DNA from 3 places in the Sporosarcina sp. resist genome. Region 3 is predicted to be linked to each of the others. Evidence: riboswitches for the same ligand, from Rfam matches in the RefSeq annotation. Region 3 holds a riboswitch; each other region holds the start of a gene.
The links. Region 3 has a riboswitch for S-adenosylmethionine ahead of H7992_RS22895 (O-acetylhomoserine aminocarboxypropyltransferase/cysteine synthase family protein). Riboswitches for the same ligand answer to the same signal wherever they lie in the genome.
Positions count from the first base shown of each region.

Region 1 (3,818 bases), 880 kb from region 3:
CTTCGCCAAAACAAAGGCTACCAGCAATCCAATCACCATATAAGGCAATCCTGTAATTAATAGACCGATAGGCCGATTGGCTACGGAACCTGCGAGCCAAAATAATACTTGATCGAGTGCTGTTTCGTTAATTGTTAGGAATCCTTGTGTCATGGATGAGAATAAAGCGGAAACTGCTGCTCCTGCTAATATAAGCTTCATTGGCGTTAACCCTTCTCTGCCAATACTACTTAAAACAAAGACAATCCCGAAGGAAACGGCCGCTCCGACTAATCCGAACATCATATAAGATTGGAGGCTTTGTACTTGGAAGAACACAACCCCAATTACGACAAAGAAAACAGCACCAGCATTAATACCTAGAATACTTGGAGAGGCTAATGGATTTTTCGTTATGGATTGCATAATTGCACCTGAAGTGGCTAAACAAGCTCCAACAGCTGCAGCAATTAATGCACGTGGTAAGCGTACATTTTGAATGACAAGATGTTCAGTTGATCCGTCATTTTCTTTAAATGCGGAAAAGGCAGTGGACCAGCTTGTATCTGTATAGCCGTATACAATACTAGAAAAAAAACAAAGAATGAAAACTAAACTACTTACGATAAGAGCAATCCACTTACCCCTTGATGTATGTATCATGACTTCCTCACTTCATTGAGAATTATTTTCAATTCACTGTTGACATGAAATATATTAGCATATAGCATACTAAGTGTAAATGATTTTCATTCTCAATTAACAGGAGGAAATAATGTACATGCGAAAAATATCATCCCTCATACTTATTATGAGTATTCTTGTATTAGCGGCTTGTGGGGCTACTAAGGAGTCAAAAGATTCAGGTGAAAGTGCACAACCAGCTGATGTAGAAACATATACTGTCGATCATGCAATGGGAAGTACAGATGTAAAAGGAACACCAAAACGCATTGTAATCTTAACAAACGAAGGTGCTGAAGCCCTTCTATCAATGGGAATTCAACCTGTAGGTGCAGTTCAATCACCCGCTGAGAAAATTTGGTATGATCATATGGACATGACAGGTACTGAATCTGTGGGTATTGAATCAGAACCAAGTTTAGAAAAGATAGCATCTTTAAAACCAGATCTGATCATTGGGAATAAAATGCGTCACGAAGCAGTTTACGAACAGTTAAGCAAAATTGCCCCAACTGTTTTTGCAGAAACGCTTCGCGGGGATTGGCAGGAAAACTTTAAATTATATGCGAAAGCAGTAAATCAAGAAGAAAAAGGTAACGAGGTATTAGGTGCATACAATAATCGCGTTGAAACAATCAAGACTGAATTAGGGGATCAAACAAATAAAAAAATATCAATGGTTCGCTTTATGGCGGGAGATGTACGCATTTACCATAAAGATTCCTTCTCGGGTGTGATTCTAGATCAACTTGGATTTGCGCGCGCAGATGGACAAGATGTGGACGATTTTGCTGAAAAAGGCCTCACGAAAGAACGTATTCCAGCTATGGATGGCGATGTGCTCTTTTACTTCACTTATGAAACTGGAGATAACGAAGCTACGAAGCTTACAAACGACTGGATTGAGGATCCATTATTTAAAAATCTAAATGTCGCGAAAAGTGGAAACGTCTCACAAGTAAATGACATCATTTGGAACACTGCTGGTGGTGTATTAGCAGCGAACTTAATGCTGGATGATATTGAGGAGTATTTCTTGAAAAAGTAATTTAAATGGAATGAAATAATAAAAAGATGAAAACAGAAAACAGCCCGATGATGCGATATTTACTCGCTTCACTGGGCTGTTTTTTTATACATAATTTACTGTTCAGCTGCGTCTTCTTTAGGATACTTTATCACAAACGACGTTTTGGTGTTCTGATGTGGCCGAACTGCAAAAAACTAACTAGTAAATCGTAAGCATACAAATCAAATAAAAAAGGTATGTATGGTAGGAGCCCAAACATACCTTGAAGTATCATTAATTATCCGGCTACTGGAACATCGTGATTAATAATACGATGGCTCCAAGCAGGATTGAAATCCATGCCAATGCTTTTTGTGGAGAAGCTAAACAGACTAAGCCTAAAACGAGTGCGCCACCACCTAACCAATAAGGAGCATAAAAGAACCCTATAGCCGCTAAAATTATTGCTAACCAACCAATCCAGATGCCCAAGGAAGTTTTCAAGTCAATGACCTCCCTTCAATTTGATGGGAACAACAACTGAGTAAACGGGTCGTTCGTTATTGTTCTTATAGTTTATTATATGCAGGGTTACAGAGGGGACAGTGGTTAATGGACTCATTATTAATATTATTATTATGTGCATTTAGCTCACTTAGGATGGGGGAGCAAGAGCGGCGGGTTACGCAATCAATTCTGGAAAAGGATCAATTGACAGAAGTGACTTATTGGTACCTTGATTGACCTATTTAAGCTAAGAGGGACGTAAGAATTTAAATGAAGGATGGCGAAAGGCTGTTTAGCAACTATGTTGTTTAAAGTGACAAGCAATAGTCTGAATCTGTGAAATAAATTAATTACTTTCCAAAAAGGTGTTGCTAATTTTCCAACAATGATGTAAAGTCTGTAATAACGTAACTAAGCAAATCCAATTTAATAGTTTTTCTTATCTAGAGAGGTATAGGGACTGGCCCGATGACACCTCAGCAACCGCCATTTTATGGCATGGTGCTAATTCCAGCAAGTTGATAACACGACTTGGTAGATGAGGAGAAGACTTATTCAGATTTAGAGTCTACTTCCTTTATTCAACATAGGAAGAGGCTCTTTTTATTTTAACTAATTTTCCCATTAAGTAACATATTTTGAAGAATGATGAAGAGAGTTTCCGGAACGGGACTTTGGGAAAGTGAAAGGAGCAAGTGATAGTCGTGAATTTACTAGATACTATGAAAGAACGAATTTTGATCGGTGATGGTGCAATGGGAACTCTACTTTATTCTCACGGTGTGGATCTTTGTTTTGAAGAGCTGAACTTGACACATCCAGATCAAGTGCTTCGCATCCACCAAGCCTATATAGAGGCAGGTGCGGATATTATTCAAACTAATACGTATGGTGCGAATTATATCAAGTTAGCACGTCATGGGTTAGAGGACAGTGTAAAAAAGATAAATAAAGCCGCAGTTCAAATTGCGAAAAACGCAGCGGGTAAAAATACGTTCGTCCTTGGAACTATCGGGGGTATTCATGGATCTCGAACATCCATTGGAACAAAGGATGAAATCAAGCGCAGTTTTAGGGAACAACTATATTGCTTACTTCTTGAGGGAGTGGACGGCCTACTTTTAGAAACTTATTACGATTTTGATGAATTAACAACCGTGCTCAAAATTGCACGTGAGGAGACAGATATCCCGATTATTACGAATGTTTCAATGCATGAGGCGGGGGTGCTCCAAAATGGGATAGAGCTCATAGATGCCTTACAGCAGTTGGAGGATTTAGGTGCAGATATAGTAGGCATTAACTGTCGCCTTGGCCCTCACCATATGCTGAAGTCTCTAGAAACTGTGCCGTTGATGAAGCGTGCTTTACTTTCGGTGTATCCGAATGCTAGTTATCCAGGATATAAGGATGGGAAACTTTTTTACGAAAATGAGCCTGAATATTTCGAGAAGTTCGCACTGAGTTTTCGGAAGGCAGGAGTTAGTTTAATAGGAGGATGTTGTGGGACGACGCCAGAACATATTAGGGCCCTAGTGAAAGGACTTACAATTCGGGAACCAATTCAAGAAAAGCTTGTTAAGAAGAAGGAGGTAAAGACAGAGGTTGTGGAGTCTGAATTGAAGGAATCTCAACCCCC
Region 1 is NZ_CP060287.1:560,229-564,046, forward strand. Features, by position in the region: gene H7992_RS02790 (FecCD family ABC transporter permease) at 1-642, opposite strand, end outside; gene H7992_RS02795 (ABC transporter substrate-binding protein) at 755-1,711, shown strand; gene H7992_RS02800 (hypothetical protein) at 1,979-2,176, opposite strand; SAM riboswitch class I at 2,616-2,724, shown strand; gene H7992_RS02805 (bifunctional homocysteine S-methyltransferase/methylenetetrahydrofolate reductase) at 2,884-3,818, shown strand, end outside.
Region 1: it holds a riboswitch for S-adenosylmethionine, as region 3 does, so the genes downstream of both, H7992_RS02805 (bifunctional homocysteine S-methyltransferase/methylenetetrahydrofolate reductase) here and H7992_RS22895 (O-acetylhomoserine aminocarboxypropyltransferase/cysteine synthase family protein) in region 3, are expected to answer to the same signal.

Region 2 (3,818 bases), 900 kb from region 3:
ACTAAGATCAAGTAATTTCATGATTGGTTATTCAATCACCTCCCCTTGGAGATAAAATAGAAGGGCAAACTCAAATTGTTTGCCCTTCACTTTTTTATTAAATCATCTCGCTTTATTTACCAAGGGGGTTTATCTTCATTCGATAATCCAATCATATATATAGAAAAGAATATCGCTAAAACAGCGGTTAAAATCAAGGTTGTAATGACGATTGGTGAATGAATTTCAAATAGTACTTGCTGAAATAAGCATCATTTATTAGTCAATAAAAATCAATTTTTCTCTTCAAGGAAATAAAAACGTACAAGTACAAAAGAATAACAAGCATAATGATAACCGTCATAATTATTTGAGTCAACTGACCTTTCCACGTCAAAAACAATCCAATTTGCGATGTTAAAAAGATTATAAATAATATCAGATAAAATTTCATCATCCGCTGAAACGTTTCTTTTACTGACTCACCATCAGAGTAAATCTTTTTTACCCCTGACTCATTTGCTTCTGTACGAAAATAATGAAATTGCTTTAGAGCGCTGTCTACATATTGCCAACCGGCATCTTTACATAGTTGCATATACTCTTCATTCGCATCCCGGAAATCAATTTGATAGACATATGATTCATTAGGATTTTCATCGAAGGTATAGGTAAATAATCCATACTTTTTAAAATGAAATCCTTGGCGTGACATATCCGTCAGCCACTGCTCTTCTTTATCAACACTTGAAGCAAGAAAAATCTTGAACCTTTTAACAGTCATCTTCTTCGCCCTCCATTTCTTTTATGATGCTCCTGGCGTTTTTCACAAGTGATTCAAGCCTCTTAAACTCAAGCTGAAGCACTTCTTTACCTAAGGGTGTCAGCTGATTATACTTGCGGCGTTCTGCATCATCTATGTCTACTTTTTGAATGATTTTCTGCTTTTCTAATTTTCCTAGTGCTCCATATAATGTCCCGGGACCCATTGTAACTTCCCCCCGACTTATTTTTTCTACGTCCTGCATAATGGCATATCCATGACGTACTTCCCTTAAGGACAGTAAAATATAATATGTTGCCTGCGACAATGGTAAAAAACTTTCTGGCTGTTTTATCATTCTTTCACCTTCTCACTATATCGCTTATCGCTATATCGATTAACGATATAGTAACAAACATTTTTTGGAATTGCAATAGATTTTCCTTGCATGACAAAACTACCTAGATTAGAATTATTATAAATAAGAAACTGGTAGGAGAGAATGTAATGTCCAATTTTTATAAACCCGCCCTACACTTTCATGACGCCAATTATTCCATTGGTGACGTACATATTTTAAAAAATATTACGGGCTCCTTTCCGGAAGGGAAAATCACAACGCTCGTCGGCCCTTCTGGAGCAGGAAAAACAACATTGCTTAAATTATGTAACGGGCTGATCTCATCTACTTCAGGAGATATTTTCATTCACGATAAACTCATTTCCACATATGAACCCGTTGAACTACGCCGCCATGTCGGAATCGCACTTCAAAGCGCACCAATGATTAAAGGCACCGTCTATCATAACTTAGCTCTCCCTATGGAACTTCAAGGTAAAAAATTGCCTGAACAGGATGCCATTAAAATTCTAGAAGACGTCGGATTAGATGTGCAATTTTTACATCGTAAAACCAATGAATTATCCGGTGGTCAGCGTCAAAAAGTATCCATTGCTCGCACACTAATCAACCGCTCTGAAATCCTATTACTGGATGAAATCACATCCGCCTTGGACCGAACATCTTTACATGAAATCGAAGAATTAATCGTCAAGATTAACCGGGTGTATGGCACAACCATCATCTGGATAACACATAATTTAGAACAAGCCTTATCAATTGGAGATTACACTTGGGTTCTAATGAATGGTCAAGTCATTGAAACTGGCGAAAGTGACTTATTGAAATCACCAACAAATGAATTTGTGAAGCAGTTTGTGCAAGGAGGCGTAGAATGAGCTATCTTACGTTATCCATTACACTTATATTTGTAATCATACCTTTACTACTATCAAAGACTCTACGTTTAGATTTGGAAAAAGACACAATCATTGCGACAATTCGGTCCATTATCCAATTGCTTATGGTCGGCTATATTCTTAAATTTGTCTTCGATTCTGAAAACATATTGTACATTTTGTTAATGGTTACATTAATGATTGCAGCGGCAACACAAAACACCCGTAAGAAAGGAAAAGCAATCAAGGGAATCACTTGGAAAATCGCGGTCACATTACTTTTTGTAGAAGTACTAACCCAGAGTATTCTACTAGGCTTTCAAATCGTACCGCCAACCGCACAATACATCATTTCAATTAGCGGCATGGTGATTGGCAACTCAATGGTGCTATCAATCCTATTCCTTAACCGGTTCACAGCTGAGATTGAAACGCATCGTGATGAAACCGAACTCATCCTTTCTCTCGGTGGAACGCCAAAACAGGCCATTCATAGACAACTCATCAACGCAATCAAGGCAAGCATGATCCCGACAATCGAAAGTCAGAAGACAATGGGCTTGGTTCAACTTCCAGGTATGATGAGTGGTCAAATCATCGCAGGTGCGGACCCCATCCAAGCGGTTCAGTTCCAATTGCTCATCATATTCCTATTATTGACGACCGCTGCAGTGACAAGTGTATTGCTTGGCTTTTTATCATATCCAAGTCTATTCAATCAACGGATGCAGCTGCTGAAAGACAGATTTTAATAATTCGCTCTTGTTTTATTTTCCATGTCATGATAAAGTTATTGAAATTGTTCTTTTCACATAATTCCATAATTTGATTCTTATCAAGAGAGACCGAGGGATTGGCCCTATGACGTCTCAGCAACCAGCCTGTTCAGGTACGGTGCTAATTCCTTTAGGTGTTCATTTCCCTAGAAGATAAGAAGATAGTCTACGATATTTCGGGGACCCTCTTCTTATAGAGGGTCCCCTTTTGTAATCTAAAAGAAAAGGGTGACTACAATGACAAAACAAAGTTTGAATACAATCCTAGTCCAATTAGGCAACAACAGTGATCCGAAGACGGGCGCTGTCAACCCTCCGATTTATTTATCAACTGCGTACAAACATAAGGGGCTCGGTCAATCGACTGGCTACGACTACACACGGACAAAAAATCCAACCCGCTCCATATTGGAAGATGGAATTGCAAACTTAGAGAGCGGTGATGCAGGGTATGCATGCAGTTCTGGTATGGCGGCGATTCAGCTTATCTTAACGCTGTTCCGTCCTGGAGATGAATTGATTGTCCCAGAAGATATTTACGGTGGCACATATCGCTTGCTCGAACAGTATTCCGACGTTTATTCAATCGGTACAACGTATACGAGTTTCGCCGATGTGAACGAGACCGAAAAGTTGATCACTTCGAAGACAAAAGCGCTCTTCATAGAAACACCGACCAATCCACTCATGCAAGAATTTGATATTCGGCAGTATGCAGAACTGGCTCAAAAGCATGATTTACTGTTGATTGTTGACAATACATTTTTAACGCCTTATTTCCAGAGACCGATTGAATTCGGGGCTGACATTGTCATGCACAGCGCAACGAAATATATCGGTGGACATAACGATGTCCTCGCGGGACTTGTCGTTGCAAAAGGTGAAAAACTTTGCGAACAACTTGCCGCCAACCATAATGCTATCGGCGCAGTCCTCTCCCCTTCCGATTCTTGGCTAATCATCAGAGGGCTGAAAACACTGCATTTAAGAATGAAACAGCATGATGAAAACGCGAAAATAATCGTCAATTATTTGAAAGATGAACCACTTGTTACGGACGT
Region 2 is NZ_CP060287.1:576,379-580,196, reverse strand. Features, by position in the region: gene H7992_RS02885 (DNA-3-methyladenine glycosylase family protein) at 1-5, shown strand, start outside; gene H7992_RS02880 (DUF2812 domain-containing protein) at 263-763, opposite strand; gene H7992_RS02875 (PadR family transcriptional regulator) at 753-1,100, opposite strand; gene H7992_RS02870 (ABC transporter ATP-binding protein) at 1,250-1,981, shown strand; gene fetB (ABC transporter permease) at 1,978-2,733, shown strand; SAM riboswitch class I at 2,811-2,917, shown strand; gene H7992_RS02860 (methionine biosynthesis PLP-dependent protein) at 2,995-3,818, shown strand, end outside.
Region 2: it holds a riboswitch for S-adenosylmethionine, as region 3 does, so the genes downstream of both, H7992_RS02860 (methionine biosynthesis PLP-dependent protein) here and H7992_RS22895 (O-acetylhomoserine aminocarboxypropyltransferase/cysteine synthase family protein) in region 3, are expected to answer to the same signal.

Region 3 (3,818 bases):
AGCTCCATGGGGGCACTGGCAGCAACAGGGCAAGCACTGCGGAAATACAAGTATGAGGCACTTGCACCGGGGTTCTTGCACATCGCCCCTCCGGACAATTACCGCAGACCTGCGGGACAGTCAATTGAGGAGTACAACATACAACGTGCCCAAGAGTTTGAAGAGAAAATCATTTGGGAACAGAAGGAAACAATCGCTGGGATTATTATGGAACCGCTTATTACAGGAGGCGGTATACTCATCCCACATCCAATCTACTTGGAAAAGGTTCAGGAAATCTGTACACGCCACGGTGTACTGCTAATTGTTGATGAAGTCATTTGTGGATTCGGCAGAACTGGGAAAGACTTTGGTCATCAGCATTTTAAGTTGAAACCGGACATTATTACGATGGCAAAGGGACTAACGAGCGCTTACTTGCCACTTTCGGTTACGGCTATTCGAAAAGATATTTATGAAAAGTTCGATACAGGAGAAGATAACAGTCATTTCCGGCATGTTAATACATTTGGCGGGAATCCTGCGGCTTGTGCAGTCGCGTTGAAGAATCTTGAAATCATTGAGAGAGAAAATCTTGTTGAACGGTCGGCTGAGCTTGGCGAGCGCCTTCGAAAAGAGTTGGCTTGCTTATTGGATCATCCTTTTGTTGGCGATATTCGCGGGCTCGGATTCTTGTTAGGCATTGAACTTGTAGAGAACAAAGAAACGAAAGAACCTGCTGCAAACGCCCGTGTTGCGAAAATCATTGGCGAATGTAAGGCGAATGGACTTATTATTGGAAGGAACGGCGATACAGTTGCTGGCTATAACAATATTCTAGCGCTAAGCCCACCGCTGTCTTGTACCGATGAAGACGTGGACTTTATTATTGCGGTTATGAAGAAAGTGTTCAATGAAAATGCATGAGTTAGGATGAGATTTTTAATCTTGCTAAACCAAAAACGGAGAACCTCCAATTATAGGGGTCCTCAGTTTTTGGTTTTATTTTTTCTAAAGACCATTGAAACGCGCTTCTCGCTACGCTCTTTCATACGCTGAAAATTCTCGAGATGTTTCCAAATGGCGATTGCAAATAACAAAGTTGCTATTACGACTGGCCAGTATCCGTCTGCCAATACTGCCATCGCGATGAGCGTGACGTAGAGCATCAGCACACCAAACACGAGAAAGTCTGTTACTAGCGCTACGACGACAAATAATGCAAAACCAATGAGCCCGATCTGCCAGTCGATTGCAAGCAGTACACCAATTATTGTCGCTGTTCCTTTTCCGCCGTTAAAGTTCATATAAAATGGAAAGTTATGGCCAATAACGGCTGCGGCGGCTGTAAGAAATAAAAGTAAAGCCACAAAGGCTTCTGAAAATCCTGCGTTTTCTGCGAAATAGTGCACAAGTAAGACAGCTCCTGCACCTTTACTGATATCGATTACTGCAACTAATGCGCCGAACTTCTTCCCGAGAACAATGGTCGCATTCGAGGCACCGGCATTTTTCACACCGGTTTCTTTCAAGTTAACGCCGGATATTTTCTGCGCAACAACTGATCCATGCAGGCAACCAACTGCATATCCCCATAAGAGCACGCCTACAATCCATAACCACATATCAAGTTCCTCCTAAAATAACGGTAGTCTAAGTGTAACATTCCACATAGACACAAGTTTCAGAAATATTATTCGGTAAACTATTGACAAAGTATTGAGATATCTACTATACTATGTCACAAGATGGAAAACTGAATATCACAAACTCTTATCAAGAGCGGCGGAGGGAATAGGCCCTGCGATGCCCGGCAACCAGCAAGTGACTAACTTGCAAAGGTGCTACTTCCTACAGATTCGTGCGAACGGTCTGAAAGATAAGGGGAGGAATAAGCGAAAGCGTAACCCTCTTCTTAAGCGAAGGGGGTTATTTTTCATTCCAAAAATACCCCTAACGTCTCCGCCCATTACAATCACATCCATCTAAAAAAACTCTGGAGGTAATGACGATGACAAAACTTCAACCCGAAACACTTCTTCTGCACGGTGGACAAAAACCGGATCCTGTAACAGGTTCACGCGCAGTTCCAATTCATAGAACCTCATCTTTTGTATTCCGTGATACAGAACATGCTCAAAAACTATTTGCACTACAAGAAGCAGGCAACATCTATACACGAATTACAAATCCAACTGTTGCAGTTTTTGAAGAGCGTATTGCGCTTCTTGAAGGTGGTACGGCGGCAGTTGCATTCTCCTCAGGTATGGCAGCTATCGCTTTCTCTATCTTGAACGTAGCTGGTGCTGGAGATGAAATTGTCGCAGCAAGCAACTTATATGGCGGTACTTATAATTTATTCGCCGCTACACTTCCGCGCTACGGTATCAATGTAAAGTTTGTCGATGCAACAGATCCTGAAAACTTCCGTGCAGCAATTACAGATAAAACAAAAGCAATATTCGCAGAAACAATCGGTAACCCGAGTCTTCATGTACTCGATATTGAAGCGGTTGCGGACATTGCGCATGAAAACGGTCTACCGCTTCTTATTGATAGTACATTTGCTTCGCCATATGGTTCGAATCCTATCGAATTTGGTGCGGATGTTGTCATCCATTCCGCTACAAAATGGATTGGCGGACACGGTACCACGATCGGTGGAGTTGCTGTTGATGCGGGTACATTTGACTGGACGCAAGGGAGGTTTCCTGGCTTCACAGAGCCTGATGCGTCATATCATGGTCTCCGTTACGGAATTGATACAGCAGCGGCGGCATTTGCGACTAAACTACGCGTTCAACTATTGCGTGACTTCGGACCTTGCTTAGATCCAGATAGTGCATTTAATTTCCTCCAAGGACTTGAAACACTGCATTTGCGTGTGACAAGACATAATGAAAATGCCGTTAAAGTAGCGGAGTTCTTGAAAAAACATCCATCTGTCGAATGGGTAACATATACAGGCAACGAAGATCACCCATCTTATGACCTTGCGAAAAAGTACTTGAAAAACGGCTTCGGTTCCATTATTGTATTTGGTATTAAAGGTGGACGGGATGCAGGCCGGAACGTGATTGATAACGTCAAAATCTGGTCGCATGTTGCGAATGTTGGGGATGCAAAATCACTAATTATCCATCCAGCTTCAACGACGCATCAGCAGCTTGGGCCTGAGGACTTGAAAAAATCAGGTGTGACTGAAGAATTGATTAGACTATCGGTGGGCCTTGAATCCGCGGAAGATATTATTGCAGACCTTGCACAAGCAATCGAACTAGCGGTACCAGTAACAGTATAATTTTTTGGTGACAAGAAAGGGCGTGACAATCGTGGAGACGGGGATAGTGGAAATCGGGCATCTGGTATTGGAATCAGGAGTCGTCTTGGTAAATGTACAGCTTGCCTATGAAAGAACGGGCAGGTTGGATGCACCCCATGTACTTGTTTGTCATGCCTTGACAGGAAGTCACGTGACAGTTGGAACGGATGACTATCCGGGTTGGTGGAGCGGTCTTGTCGGCAAAGGAAAAAGTATCGATACAAATGAATTATCCGTTATCTCTTTTAACGCACTTGGCGGAAGTGACGGATCAACAGGACCGTTAACTGTAAATCCGGACACAGGCGAGCTGTATAGAAATTTATTTCCAGAAGTAACGATTCGAGATATGGTGCATGCAGAACGGAGAGCGCTGACGGTATTAGGTGTCAATCGATTAAGGGCGGTCATCGGGGGTTCGCTCGGTGGCATGCGTGTACTGGAATGGGGCATTATGTATCCCGAGGGTATGGATATTCTTTTCCCGATGGCGGTGACACCACAATTAACTAAAATT
Region 3 is NZ_CP060287.1:4,767,228-4,771,045, reverse strand. Features, by position in the region: gene H7992_RS22905 (aspartate aminotransferase family protein) at 1-906, shown strand, start outside; gene H7992_RS22900 (glycerol-3-phosphate acyltransferase) at 969-1,604, opposite strand; SAM riboswitch class I at 1,750-1,865, shown strand; gene H7992_RS22895 (O-acetylhomoserine aminocarboxypropyltransferase/cysteine synthase family protein) at 1,991-3,280, shown strand; gene H7992_RS22890 (homoserine O-acetyltransferase family protein) at 3,312-3,818, shown strand, end outside.